3 regions of the Sodalis sp. RH19 genome follow, and region 2 is predicted to be linked to each of the others. Evidence: predicted binding sites of a transcription regulator. Region 2 holds the regulator's gene; each other region holds the start of a gene.
The links. The regulator CRP, encoded in region 2, controls carbon source genes, mostly activating them, when cyclic AMP is high. The targets are predictions, from matches to a motif close to ATGTGANNNNNNTCACAT.
Positions count from the first base shown of each region.

Region 1: ACL2XF_RS08175 (arabinose ABC transporter substrate-binding protein) is a predicted target of CRP. The motif match lies at 3,455-3,472, and genes of this name have one in related genera.
Region 3: ACL2XF_RS02490 (glycoside-pentoside-hexuronide (GPH):cation symporter) is a predicted target of CRP. The motif match lies at 1,609-1,626, and genes of this name have one in related genera.

Region 1 is NZ_CP178734.1:1,813,744-1,818,560, forward strand. Features, by position in the region: gene araA (L-arabinose isomerase) at 73-1,578, opposite strand; gene ACL2XF_RS08170 (ribulokinase) at 1,652-3,337, opposite strand; gene ACL2XF_RS08175 (arabinose ABC transporter substrate-binding protein) at 3,715-4,704, shown strand.
Region 2 is NZ_CP178734.1:5,124,124-5,128,940, forward strand. Features, by position in the region: gene argD (bifunctional acetylornithine/succinyldiaminopimelate transaminase) at 1-119, shown strand, start outside; gene ACL2XF_RS22975 (YccS/YhfK family putative transporter) at 136-2,208, opposite strand; gene crp (cAMP-activated global transcriptional regulator CRP) at 2,262-2,894, opposite strand; gene ACL2XF_RS22985 (hypothetical protein) at 3,062-3,250, opposite strand; gene ACL2XF_RS22990 (OsmC family protein) at 3,210-3,632, shown strand; gene ACL2XF_RS22995 (phosphoribulokinase) at 4,265-4,817, opposite strand, start outside.
Region 3 is NZ_CP178734.1:524,435-529,251, forward strand. Features, by position in the region: gene ACL2XF_RS02485 (glycoside hydrolase 43 family protein) at 1-13, opposite strand, end outside; gene ACL2XF_RS02490 (glycoside-pentoside-hexuronide (GPH):cation symporter) at 65-1,498, opposite strand; gene mnmC (bifunctional tRNA (5-methylaminomethyl-2-thiouridine)(34)-methyltransferase MnmD/FAD-dependent 5-carboxymethylaminomethyl-2-thiouridine(34) oxidoreductase MnmC) at 2,074-4,092, opposite strand; gene fabB (beta-ketoacyl-ACP synthase I) at 4,248-4,817, shown strand, end outside.

The DNA.
Region 1 (4,817 bases), 2.4 Mb from region 2:
CCGCCGACGAATCCGTCGCAGAGGCGATATAAACCCTGCCGCGAGCGAGCCGCGGCAGGACTGACGTCGTCGTTATTTAGCGCAGAGCTTGTAGTAAAGCTCATTCCAGCGCAATGCGTCCTTGAACGCCGGGATGCGCGTGTCGTTGTCGATCACCAGCAGCTCGATATTATTCATTTCCGCGTATAAGCGCATATGGTCGAGATCGAGCGCCTGGCTGAATACCGTGTGGTGCGCGCCGCCGGCCAGGATCCAGGCTTCGGCCGCCACTTCCAGCGACGGCTGCGCTTTCCATACCGCCCGGGCGACCGGCAGCTTAGGCAGCGGATGCGGCTGTTCGATGGCATCCACGACGCTTACCAACATGCGGAAACGATCGCCCATATCGATTACCGAGGCGTTGACCGCCTGGCCGGCCGGGGTGGAGAACAGCAGCCGCGCCGGATCGGCTTTGCCGCCGATGCCGAGGAACTGCACGTCCAGCGTGGGTTTTTCTTCCTTGGCGATGCTTGGGCACACTTCCAGCATGTGCGATCCGAGGGCGAGGTTATTACCCGGCTGGAAGTGATAGGTGTAATCCTCCATAAAGGAGGTGCCGCCCGGCAGGCCGCTGGCCATCACCTTCAGGATGCGCAGCAGCGCGGCGGTTTTCCAGTCGCCTTCGCCGCCGAAGCCATATCCCTGCTGCATCAGGCGCTGTACCGCCAGGCCAGGCAACTGCTTCAGACCGTGCAGGTTTTCAAAGTTGGAGGTAAAGGCTTTGGCGCCCACCTGTTCCAGGAAACGTTTCAGCCCCAGTTCAATACGTGCGGCGTCCAGCAGGTTTTCACGTTTTTCGCCGTTGACCTTGATTTTATCGGTAAGGATATAGGACGCTTCGTACTCCGCCACCAGGGTATCGATATCCCCCTTGGACACTTCGTTTACCACGCTGACCAGGTCGCCCAGGCCGTACGCGGTCACCGAGTAGCCGAACTGGATCTGCGCGCCGACCTTGTTGCCTTCGGTGACCGCCACTTCACGCATATTGTCGCCGAAACGGGCGACGATCAGCTGTTGGCTTTCCTGTTTGGCGGCGGCGGCGCGCATCCATTTGGCGATGGTCAGATGCGCCTGCTTATCCTGCCAGTGGCCGACCACCACCTGGTGATTAAGGTGCATGCGTGCGCCGATAAACCCGAACTCGCGGCCGCCATGGGCGGTCTGGTTAAGGTTCATAAAGTCCATATCCATGGTTTCCCAGGGGATCTGCGCGTTATATTGGGTATGGAACTGCAGCAGGGGCTTGTTGAGGATGCTCAGGCCGCCGATCCACATCTTGGCGGGTGAAAACGTATGCAGCCAGGTGAGCAGGCCGATACAGTGGGTATCGTAATTGGCTTCACGACACAGCGCGAGAATCTCATCGGGCGATTTGACCAAAGGTTTCAAGACCAGCTTGACCGGCAGGCCGGCCTCGTTATTAAGACCCTGGACCACCGTTTGTGCATGGTCGGCGACCTGGCGCAGGGTTTCCGGGCCATAAAGATGTTGACTGCCGATGACGAACCAGACTTCGTGCTGCTTAAAATTATCCATGATGACTCCTGTGCGTCTCCGTTTAAGGGAGGGGCCGGGCGGGCGCGTAGCGTGCCGCCCGGTAAATTATTAATCAGCGATCGCTGTGCGCCGCCGCCGCGTAAGCCGGTTCCGCAAGCTCGCTCCATTCCAAATAGCGCTGGTAGAGCCGCTCGAATTGCGCGACCCTGGCCGGGTCCGGCTGCAGGGTGCGTTCAATCCGACTGGCCATGGCCTGCTGCGCCACGGCGATATCCGGATAAACGCCGGCCGCCACCGCGCCGAAGATAGCCGCGCCGAGGGCGCAGCATTGATCGGAGGCCACCAGTTGCAGCGGACGATTCATCACATCCGCGCATACCTGCATGATAATCGGCGATTTGCGGGCAATGCCGCCCATCACCAGCACGTTTTCCACCGGGATGCCCTGGGTTTCAAAGCATTCCATGATGGCGCGGGCGCCGAAGGCGGTGGCGGCAATCAGTCCGCCGAACAGCGCCGGCGCATCAGTGCCCAGATTGAGGCCGGTGATCACGCCCTGCAGGCGCTGGTTGGCGTAAGGCGTGCGCCGGCCGTTGAACCAGTCCAGCACCACCGGCAGATGCTCAAGGGACGGTTCGCTGGCCCAGGCCTGCGCCAGCGCGTTCAGCATCTGTTCCTGGATACCGTCGAGAGCGGGTTTCAGGGCCGGGTTGTGTTGCACCGCCTGTTTCAGCGGCCAGCCCAGCAAACGTCCGAACCAGGCATAAATGTCGCCAAAGGCCGACTGACCGGCTTCGAGACCGATAAATCCCGGTACCACGCTGCCGTCGACCTGGCCGCAGATGCCGGCGATAGTGCGATCGCCCACACGCTGTTCGTCGGCGATAAGGATATCGCAGGTCGATGTGCCGATGACTTTAACCAGGGTATAGGGCTGCGCGCCGGCGCCCACCGCGCCGATATGGCAGTCGAAGGCGCCGCCGGCAATGGTAACGGTCTCCGGCAAGCCAAGCTTCTGCGCCCATGCGGCGGTGATGCGCCCGACCGGCGCTTCCGCGGTATAGGTATCGGTGAAAAGCGGATATTGCAGCCGTTCGGTCAGTACCGGATCGAGCGCCTCAAGGAAGTCTCGCGGCGGCACGCCGCCCCAGTCGGGATGCCAAAGGGATTTATGTCCGGCGGCGCAGCGGCCGCGCTTGATGTCCTGCGGCCGCGTGGTCCCGGACAGCACGGCCGGTACCCAGTCGCAAAGCTCAATCCAAGATACCGCCTGCCGGCGTACCTGGGCGTCCTGGCGGGTAATATGCAGGATTTTGGCCCAGAACCATTCAGAGGAGTACACGCCGCCGATGTAGCGCGTGTAATCCGGATGCGCGCCGTCGTGGCACAGCCGGTTTATCGCCTCGGCTTCTTCTATGGCGGTATGATCCTTCCACAGGATAAACATGGCGTTCGGGTTGTCGGCGAATTCCGGGCGCAATGCCAGTATCCGGCCCTCCTCATCAATAGGGGCGGGGGTACTGCCGGTGGTATCGACGCCGATGCCGGCGACGCGCAGGCGCTGGGCCGGGGTGAGGGCGTTTACCACAGCGCGGATCGCCTGTTCCATGGATTCAAGATAATCATTGGGATGATGGCGGAATTGATTGTGCGCGGGTTTGCAATACTGGCCCTCGCGCCATCGCGGGTACCAGACCACTTCGGTCGCCAGCTCTTTACCGCTTTGGCATCCTACCGCCAGGGCGCGTACCGAGTCGCTGCCGAAATCAAGCCCGAGGCTGATGGCCTCTTCATTCATGCTGTTCTCTCCTGTTTACCCGAAAACGGATGATGTGCACAACCATAAGGGGGTTTTGAGCCGGCCGTGAGGAGCGGTTGGCTGGAAGTATGCACATTCCTGTCGCTGATGGCTGAAATGTGATGGTGTTCAAAAACGCGCGGGGAGGTGGAATTTGCTGTATCTATGCACAAATCAGCTGTTATTGAGAACTGTGATAACGCTCTACATTTTAGTAACACATTAAGGCTAAAACTACTCCCGTCTAAAGGGCCTGGTCGGACTAACGGCGATAAATCCGCCGCTTAGACGTTCCAAGCGGATTCATCTTCCCGACTGATAACGCTTACACGCTTCAGCATTTTGAAGCGAGGCGATAAAAAATACCGGAGAGTTACATGCATAAATTCACTAAGGCACTGGCGGCAATCGGATTGGCTGCCGTTATGTCTCAATCGGCTATGGCGGAAAATCTGAAACTGGGTTTTCTGGTTAAACAGCCGGAAGAACCCTGGTTCCAGACCGAATGGCGTTTTGCCGATAAAGCCGGCAAGGACCTGGGATTTGATGTGATTAAAATCGCCGTGCCCGATGGCGAGAAAACCCTTAACGCTATCGACAGCCTGGCGGCAAGCGGCGCCAAGGGTTTTGTTATCTGTACCCCGGATCCAAAACTGGGCTCGGCCATTGTCGCCAAGGCCCGTAGCTATGATATGAAGGTCATTGCCGTTGACGATCAGTTCGTCACCGCCAAAGGCAAACCGATGGACACCGTTCCCCTGGTCATGATGGCGGCCACCAAGATTGGCGAACGCCAGGGCCAGGAACTGTGGAAAGAAATGAACAAGCGCGGCTGGAACGTGGCTGACACCGGCGTCATGGCTATTACCGCCGATGAGCTCGATACCGCCCGCCGCCGCACTACCGGTTCGATGGACGCATTAAAAGCCGCCGGTTTCCCGGCAAAACAAATCTATACCGTCCCGACGAAATCCAACGATATCCCTGGCGCCTTTGACGCCGCCAACTCACTGCTGGTACAGCATTCCGGCGTGAAAAACTGGCTGATCATCGGCATGAACGACAATACCGTGCTCGGCGGCGTGCGCGCCACCGAAGGCCAGGGCTTCAAGGCGCCCAACGTTATCGGCATCGGCATCAACGGCGTGGATGCGGTAAGCGAACTCTCCAAAGCCAATGCGACCGGCTTCTACGGGTCTCTGCTGCCAAGTCCGGACGTTCACGGCTACAAGAGCATCCAGATGCTTAACGATTGGGTAACCAAAGGCGTTGAACCGCCCAAATTCACCGAAGTGACCGATGTGGTGGTCATTACCCGCGACAACTTTAAAGAAGAATTGGCGAAGAAAGGGCTGGGCGGTAAATAACCGCGGCGCCTGTTTCCCGGGACGGCTATGCGCCGTCCCTGTCCATGACGATGTCATTCATCAAGAGGATGTGCACGTGTCAGCCAAGACCCCTGATGGTTACAGCCGTGGGA
Region 2 (4,817 bases):
ACGCCGGTCCGGACGTCATCCGTTTCGCGCCGTCGCTGGTGGTGGAGTTCGCCGATATCGAACAGGGCATGGCCCGGTTTGAACAGGCGGTGGCGCAGGTTATCGCCGCCAAACCCTAAGGCGCGCGGCGGGAGACTAATGGCTTAACCGGCGCGCCAGCCAGTTGCCGTGCTGCGGCCGCTGGCGCCAGGCTACCGATGAAATCGTATGCATCACGCCCAGATGGAACAGAATACGCCGCAGATGGCGTTCCATCAGGGTGCCGGGCAGCTCCGGCGTTTCGCCGGCGGCATCCATCACCGGGCTGTCTGAGCTTGGGCCGTCATATTCCAGCCGTTGCTGGCAGCGCTGCAGCGCCACCTCGCAAGAGGCCAGGTACTTTTGCGCCAGCGTCGGCGTCAGCATGTAGTGATCCCGCGCCAGGATGGTCATGGCATTGATGTGCTCGACGATGAACTGGCTATGGGTCACCCATAAACGCATATCGGTCAGATAGCGCGAATTAAACGCCGGCTCCCGCATCGCCTGGCTAAGCGACGTAAACAGCGCGTTGTGCGCCTGGTTGACCTTCATGCGCGCGTAGGCCAGCGCCGCCGGCTCGGGGGCGGGTTGCAGCAGCAGTCGCAGCGCGTCCTGGTCCCGCTCCAGCGCCAGATGGGCGTTTTTGCGCAGCATACCGCTTTGCCACTGCGGCCATAACCACAGCATGCCGCCGAACGCCAGCATACAGCCGATCAGCGTATCCACCAGCCTGGGCACCAGGAAATGCGCGCCGTTCAGCGACAGTAGCTGCAACGTATACACCGCGGTCACCGTCATGCCGATCATCGCCAGGCCGTAATTTTTGCGCAACACCAGGTAAGACGCCAGCGTCAGGAACAACATGCACAGCAATACCGTGCCGTCGCTCAGCCTGAATTGCAGCGTGCCGGCGGCAATCACCAACCCCGCCAACGTGCCCAGGGCCCGATGCTGGATCCGCACCCGGGTGGCGTTATAGCCGTTCTGGCTGACAAACATCACCGTCATTAAAATCCAGTAGGGTTTGGGGAGATCCAATACCAGCCCCAGGCTGCTGCCGATGGCCAGCATAATCCCAAGCCTTGCCGCGCTGCGCAGCGCCATGGATTTAAAGGAACAGTAGCTGACCAGCGCATGCCAAAACGACAGCCGCTGCTGGTTGTCGGCCATCAGGTCGCGGCGGTAAAGCGGGCGCTGGGTACGCAGCAGCCGGGCGATACGGCTGAAATGGTAATAACAAAACTGTCCGACCGGATTATCCGGATGCCGGTCGGCAATTTTTTCCAGGGCCGACAGCGCGGTGGCCATGTTAAAACGCCCCGGCTGCCGGTGATAGAGAATATCATCCGCCAGTACCCGCAACCGCGCGGCAATCAACCGGGCGTTATAGCGGATAACCGCCTCGGCGTGGCTTTGCGCCACCAGTTTTTGTACTTCGTCCGGCTGGTGCAGGCTGACGGCGATATGCTCCTGCAAATCCAGCGCCACCTGGAAAGAACGCAGCAGGCGTTTGTACTGCAGCTGATCATTGGCCGACAGCATATAAAGCTGCTGGTATACCTGGGCAATCAGATCAATCACCGCCTGCTGGCGGGCAAACAGCGGCGGCAGGGCGGTTTCCGGATCGGTATGCTGTGTCAGCAGGGTATATTTCGCCTCGATATAATCCGCCAGCTCCCGATACAGCAGGCTAAGAGATTCCCGCATCGGCTGCTCCTTCCACAACCGGAACCACAGGGCGTTGAACAGTCCGTACCAGGCGGTGCCGGCAATATACAGCAGCGGCGGCACGACGGGCGGCACATTGCCGGCCAGGCCCAGGGTAAAGATGGCGGCGATAAGCGCGGCGGGCAATAAACGGCCGTGCAGCGGGCTGATTTCACCGGTAACGCCGAACAGCAGCGCCAGGCCGAGCATCACCAAGGGCAACGGCACCGGCACGGCCAACAGCACCTGGATCAGCACGCTGCTCAGCGCGAACAGCGCACCGCCGACGGCCAGGCGCTTGAAAAACCGTTTATGCAGGGTATCGAGGCCGGCGATATTGCAGCAGGCAGGGACCAACGAAAACAGCAGGCCGTTTTGCAAGCTGCCGAATAACAGGCCGGCGGCCACCGGCAGGCATAGCACGATGGTTTGCCGCAGGGCATAGTTTACTTCAGGGTGGTAGATTAACCGGCGCCACATACTGTCAGCAAAAAAAGCGTGGTACGAAGCACCACGCCTGTATAACGGGGCTATCAGCGCGTGCCGTAAACAACAATGGTTTTACCGTGCGCGGATATAAGATTTTGATCTTCGAGCATTTTAAGAATACGTCCTACCGTCTCGCGGGAACAGCCGACAATCTGGCCGATTTCCTGACGGGTGATTTTTATCTGCATGCCGTCGGGGTGGGTCATGGCGTCGGGTTGTTTCGCCAGGTTCAACAGGGTTTGCGCTATGCGTCCGGTAACGTCCAGGAATGCCAGGTTGCCGACTTTTTCCGACGTTACCTGTAAACGACTGGCCATTTGCGCCGACAGGCGCATCAGGATATCCGGATTCACCTGAATCAGCTGCCGGAATTTTTTATACGAAATCTCGGCGACTTCACAGGCGGTTTTCGCCCGTACCCAGGCACTGCGTTCCTGACCTTCCTCGAATAGGCCGAGCTCACCGATGAAATCTCCCTGGTTAAGATAGGAGAGAATCATCTCTTTGCCTTCTTCATCCTTAATCAGCACCGCCACGGCGCCCTTAACGATGTAGTAAAGCGTTTCAGCCTTTTCACCCTGATGTATAAGTGTACTCTTCGATGGATACTTATGAATATGGCAATGAGACAGGAACCATTCGAGAGTCGGGTCTGTTTGCGGTTTGCCGAGAACCATTCGCTGTTATCCTCTTTTGTCATCGCTATCCCAGGTTCGGGACATCGTATTCCCTGTTACGGCGCTTGTATTATTCACTCTGACTCCGCGTTTAAACGGAGCGACGTAAGGGAACTTATTAGGGTCTGGTAATGTGATGTTCCGATCGATCTCTTGCCCTTTCATTATCATGAGGCCGATCCAGCCTTGTTTTTAGCATAGGTTTGAAGCAGTGTCTTCTGTTGTCTTGCTTCAGCATGAAGTATGTTCAGTAACATTGCCAGTTTTCCAACAAAAATGTAGTCTGCTGGAAAGCTTTTCATCAGGAGTATCATAATGCAGGCACGGGTCAAATGGGTAGAAGGGTTGTCTTTCATGGGCGAATCCGCCTCGGGCCACCAGGTTTTGATGGATGGGAACGCGGGCGAAAAAGCGCCCAGCCCAATGGAAATGGTATTGATGTCGGTCGGCGGCTGCAGCGCCATTGATGTGGTATCGATTTTACACAAAGCGCGGCAGGACGTCCGGGACTGCGAGGTCAAACTCACATCCGAGCGCCGCGACGAGGCGCCGCGCCTGTTTACCCATATCAACCTGCATTTTATCGTCACCGGCGCCGGGCTGACCGACAAGGCGGTGGAGCGGGCGGTGACGCTATCGGCGGAAAAATACTGCTCGGTCTCACTGATGCTCGGCGCGTCGGTCAATATGACCCACAGCTTTGAAGTGCGCGACGAACGCCACGCCCCCGCCGCCTAACCGGCCCGCCAACACCGCACTCAAACCCGGCGTGTTCAAGGGAGAGCGCGCCAATGGGGTCGAATCGGGCATGGTTTCTCTGCCCGACCGAGCGCCCCATGGCACGGTATGCCCGCCAACACCGCGCTCAAACCCGGCGTGTTCAAGGGAGAGCGCGCCAATGGGGTCGAATCGGGCATGGTTTCTCTGCCCGACCGAGCGCCCCATGGCACGGTATGCCCGCCAACACCGCGCTCAAACCCGGCGTGTTCAAGGGAGAGCATGCCGATGGGGTCGAATCGGGCGTGGTGTTCCCGCCCGACCGAGTGCCCCACGGTATGCTAGGCCCGCCAACACCGCAGCGAATCCTGGCGTGTTCAAGGGAAAGCATGCCGATGGGGTCGAATCGGGCGTGGTGTTCCCGCCCGACCGAGCGCCCCACGGTATGCTAGGCCCGCCAACACCGCAGCGAATCCTGGCGTGTTCAAGGGAGAGCATGCCGATGGGGTCGAATCGGGCGTGGTGTTCCCGCCCGACCGAGCGCCCCACGGTATGCTAGGCCCGCCAACACCGCAGCGAATCCTGGCGTGTTCAAGGGAAAGCATGCCGATGGGGCCGAATCGGGCGTGGTGTTCCCGCCCGAGGCCTCGAGTTTACTTAATTTCCTTTCCTTCCAGCAACTGCTGTACCAGCGGCCCCATTATCAGCTCCATCGCCAGCCCCATCTTGCCCCCGGGCACCACCAGCGTATTAATATTGGAAATAAAGGAGCCTTGCAGCATCGCCAGCAGGTAAGGCAGGTCGATATGCGCCAGGCTACGGAAATGAATAACGACAAAACTTTCGTCAAGTGAGGGAATCGCCTTGGCGGCGAAAGGGTTCGACGTGTCGACGGTCGGCACCCGCTGGAAATTGATATGGGTGCGGGAAAACTGCGGCGTGATGTAGTTAATATAATCCTCCATCGACCTCACCACCGAATCCATCACCGCCTCGCGCGAATGCCCCCGCTCGCCGGTATCGCGCACCAGTTTCTGGATCCACTCCAGGTTGACGATGGGCACCACGCCCACCAGCAAATCCACGTGCTTCGCCACGTCATGGCTATCGGTCACCACGCCGCCGTGCAGCCCCTCGTAAAATAACACGTCCGTCGGTTCCGGCAACGCCTGCCAGGGCGTAAAGGTACCGGGGATCTGGTTATAC
Region 3 (4,817 bases), 1.1 Mb from region 2:
CATTGTCATGCATGATTAATGTCCTTTGACGAAGATAAATGTCGCCGCGACGCAGTACCGCCCATTAAAGGCGATTCGCCAGCGGCTCGTCACCGGTAATAATGATATCGCCGGCCGCGGCCTGCGGTATCAGCTGGCGCTGCGCCAGGTCCGCCTGGATATTTGCCATGGTTTTATCATCGAGCTTATAGAAACGGGTCAGCCAATATAAGACCAGGTAAGACAGGCTGGGGCCGACGGTCAGCAAACCGATGATGCCGGTGGTGGCCAGAGCGCTTTGTGTCGTCGATCCGGCCTGGTAGCCAAACCAACCCAGGGAAAATCCCACCAGCGCGCCCGCCACCGCCATGCCCAGTTTCAGCGCGAACAAATTGCCGGAGAAAGAAAGGGCGGTTATGCGCCGGCCGGTTTTCCATTCACCGTAATCCGCGGCATTGGCCATCATATTCCATTTAAAGGGCTGATACATTTGATGGAAAAAGCCAATCAGGAAATAAAGCGGGAACACGACGCTTAGCCATTTCGGCGGCATAAAGAACATAATCACGCCGGTGAGAACCAACAGTAAATTAATGTTTTTAAACATGCTGACCGCATTAAAGCGTTTAGCGAAAAAGCCGGCTGCCATTGCGCCGAGAATGGTGCCTACGACGCTGGTGGTAATAAACGCCGTTTTCATCGCCGTGCCTGTCAGGTCGGAATGCTGCGGATCAAGCATTAGGTAAGTGGCGTAATAGAGCGTGGCGGCGCTGCGCATGACGCCGGCCATGCTGGAAAAGAACGTGATGATGGCCACGATGCGCCACTGATCGTTGGATAGCAGATTTTTTAGATCGCTTAATACGGTTTCATTGCCGCGTGCCTGCGGGTTGATTTGTTCCTGGGTAGTAAAAAAACAGATAAACAGCATAATGACCGCGAGGACACCCATGACCGCCATCGTACATTGATAGCCCAGTTGTTTATTTCCTTTGCCGAACCAGTCCACCAGCCATAATGTGCCGATGGAAACCACCAAACCCGCCGCCGATGAAATGGTAAAACGATAGGATTGGGCGGAAAGGCGATCTTTTTCATCCGAAGTGATGACCCCGCCGAGAGAGCAATAAGGAATATTGATAAAGGTATAGAACAGCATTAACAGCGTATAGGTAATATAGGCATAGACTAGTTTGCCGGTGCCGGTGAGTTCGGGCGTGGTAAAAGTGAGCACCGCAATAACGGCATATGGAACGGCAAACCATACCAGCCAGGGCCGGAAATGTCCCCATCGGGTGCGTACCCGATCCGCTAATAAGCCTGTCAGCGGATCCGATACTGCATCTAAAATACGGGTTACCAGGAACATAATGCCGACCGCGGCCGCTGATATACCATATATATCCGTGTAAAAATAAGTCAGAAACATGGTTACCGACGAATAAACGATGCCACATGCGGCATCTCCCATGCCAAAACCCATTTTTTGCCAAACCGTGAGTTTTTTTATTCTTATCATCATTCATCTCCAGTTAAATGAAAAATCATCTTTTTAGCGCCGCCATTTTATGGATTATTAACAACTGCAACTATTGTAAATTTATGTATGAGCATTATGATTTTTGTTAAATGAGATTATTATCACAAATCGCATGCATCCAGGTAGGTGCGATTTTATGAAAATTAATAAAATAAAATATTAAAAATCAATACGTTATGATTATTCTTGCGGTTATAGTTATTGGTCCTTTAACTTTTGGAGAAAAATCATCCCACGGGTAGAATCAACATTCTATGGACGCTTAAATGTGATATTGATCACACTATAAAGGAGGATTACGCACAAGATATCATACCAATTGTAAAAGCATTCATTTCTCAGAGGTGTAATAGGTATAACAACAGTCGCCATTTTAACCGCCTGCGCCCGGCGTAAAACCGGTCCCCGGCAGAATGGGTATGAGTTTTGGGTGGGGTTTTAATCATGGATTCATCCGCAGGATAATTTCTATTTTGGTAAATATCATTCACCCAGAGAAATATCAGTATTCATTTAACCGGGTGAATATAATATCTTCTTTTACCGAAGTGGATTTATATTTCACGCCCCTTTAACACTTTACGCAGCCAAAAACGATTGGGACTTAATGCCGCCGACTGCGCCAGGCTTAGCGGCAGTGGCTCGCCGAATATCTGGCCGGCCAGGATCTCCGCCGCCAAGGGGGCGGTGCATAAACCGCGCGACCCCAGGCCGCCCAGCATAAACAGATTGGCATACACCGGCGCGTCCGCCACCGCCTCGCCGGCCAGCAGGCGTCCGGGCAGATCGCCATACGCGCGTTGGGTGGCGGCAAAATCCGGCACGCCGCCGAGCATGGGCAGATGATCCCTGGCGCTGCTGCGTATGCTGGCGCGTGCCTCGCCGGCGCTGACATCAACGCACTGTGCCCAGGATTGCCCGGGCAGGCAGGCGATTAACCGGTCGCGGTTGGCCCGCTGCTCATCGGGGCGGTAAGTCACGTCCTCGTCGTCGCGCCGGGCGCTGGCGCCCAGACAGTGGGAGCGAAAGCCGGGGCTTGCGGGCGTCAGGTAACCGTCATAACACAGCACCTGCTTCAAGGTCCGCAGCGCCGGCTGGTCGGCAACATAGCTGACCTGCCCGCGCACGCTGGTCAACGGCAGCCGGGCGGTAATAGGCCATTGCAGCATGCGGTGCCCGGCGGCCAGCACCACCGTGGCATGGCGGGCCTGGCGCCCCGCGCCGAAATCCAGCAACCAATCGTCCGCGCCGGCGTTTAATCCCCGCACCTCATGGCCGTAGTGCACCGCCATGCCGCGGGACTGCGCGCGCGCGATGATGCCGGCGGTGAATTGGGCGGGGTTGAGCCAGCCTCCCAGCGGATAGGTGACCCCGCCGCTGCCGGTGGCAAGCCCGGTCAGCGCGGGCATGTCTTCGCAGGCCACCGCGCTGATGAGCTGCGCGGGCCAGTCCGTGGCCAGGATTTGCCGCAGCTTGCGCCGGGATCGGTCGTCATAGGCCAGTTGCGTGACGCCGCACCACTGGTGCTCAAAGATGACCCCCTGGCGTGCGCACTCCTGGTAATAGTGGTGCGCGAAAGGAAAAGCGATAGCAAAAAACTGCGCCAGCTCGTCATCCTCATTATTCAGCAGTGGATATAAGGCGCCCTGGCGATTGCCTGACGCCCCCTGGGCCGGGCCGCTATCGGCGCAATAAAGAGTCACCCGCGACCCGCGGCGCTGCAGGGCCTCCGCCGCCAGGGCGCCGGCAATTCCCCCGCCGATAATCGCCACCTCAAGCGGGTCGCGCGCGGGGCGCCGGACGTACCAGGGCGCGCGCGGCGCTGTCGCCAGCGGCGCGGCCAGGCTGCCGGCCAGCATTTCCCGCTTGCGGCCGAAACCCGGCGGCTTAAGGACGGTAAATCCCGCCTGGCGCAGGCCGCGCCGCACAAATCCCGCGGCGGTAAAGGTGGCGAAGGTCCCCTGCGGCGCGGCGAATCGCACCATGGCGTGAAACAAGGCTTCGCTCCACATGCCGGCGTTTTTCGCCGGGGCGAAGCCGTCCAGGAACCAGGCATCCACCCGGCCGGACAGGCTGTCGTCCAGAAGCGGCAGCAACGCGTTGATCTCGCCATACCATAAATCCACCGTGACGGCGCCGTCCGCCAGGATCAGCCGGTGGCAACCGGGCGTCGGCAACGGCCAAAGGCTGCGCAGCCCGGCGGCATAGCCGGCCAGCTCCGGCCAGCGCGCATGGGCCTGCGCCATATCCTCGATTTTCAGGGGGAACTGCTCGAAGCTGATAAAGTGCAGGCGTCGCAGCGGCGCGTCGGGCCGCCGCCGTCTGAACTGGTCAAAGGCCTGCCACAGCGCCAGAAAGTTAAGTCCGGTGCCGAAGCCGTTTTCCGCCACCACCAACGATGCCCGCGTATGTTGTGCAAACCGCTCCGGCAGTCCGTTGCCGGCTAAAAAAACATAGCGGGTTTCTTCCAGTCCATCCTGGCTGGAAAAGTAGATGTCATCAAACTGTCGGGATACAGGTGTACCGTCTTCATTCCAATTAAGGATGGCGTTGCAGATAGGCGCGCGATTCACGGCGTAAGACTCTTTTGTCAAGAAATGTTGAGATTTTAACGAGGTGTGCTTTGCGGCGCAAATTTTGCAAACTTCGTCTGATCGGACTTGTTCAGCGTACAACTGTACGCTAAAGTGCGTCACAGAATCTTATATATAAATACAAGAGGTATTAAATGAAACGTGCAGTGATTACCGGCCTGGGGATCTTATCGAGTATTGGTAATGACCAGAAAGAAGTCCTGGCATCTCTGCAACAAGGCCGCTCCGGAATCACTTTTTCCCAGGAATTGAAAGATTCCGGTATGCGCAGCCATGTGTGGGGGGATATTAAACTTGATACTAACGGGCTGATCGATCGTAAAATTGCGCGCTTCATGAGTGATGCCTCCATTTATGCCTACCTTTCCATGGAGCAGGCTATCCAGGATTCCGGGCTAAGCCCCGAGCAGGTTTCCAACGATCGCACCGGCCTCATCGTCGGTTCCGGCGGCGGCTCGCCGCGCAACCAGGTTGCCGGTTCCGACGGCATGCGCGCGCGCGGCCTGCGCGGCGTCGGCCCCTATATGGTCACCAAGGCCATGGCTTCCGGCGTGTCCGCCTGCCTGGCGACGCCGTTTAAAATCCGTGGCGTCAACTATTCCATCAGCTCCGCCTGCTCCACCTCCGCGCACTGTATCGGCAACGCGGTGGAAATGATCCAACTGGGCAAGCAGGACGTGGTGTTTGCCGGCGGCGGCGAGGAA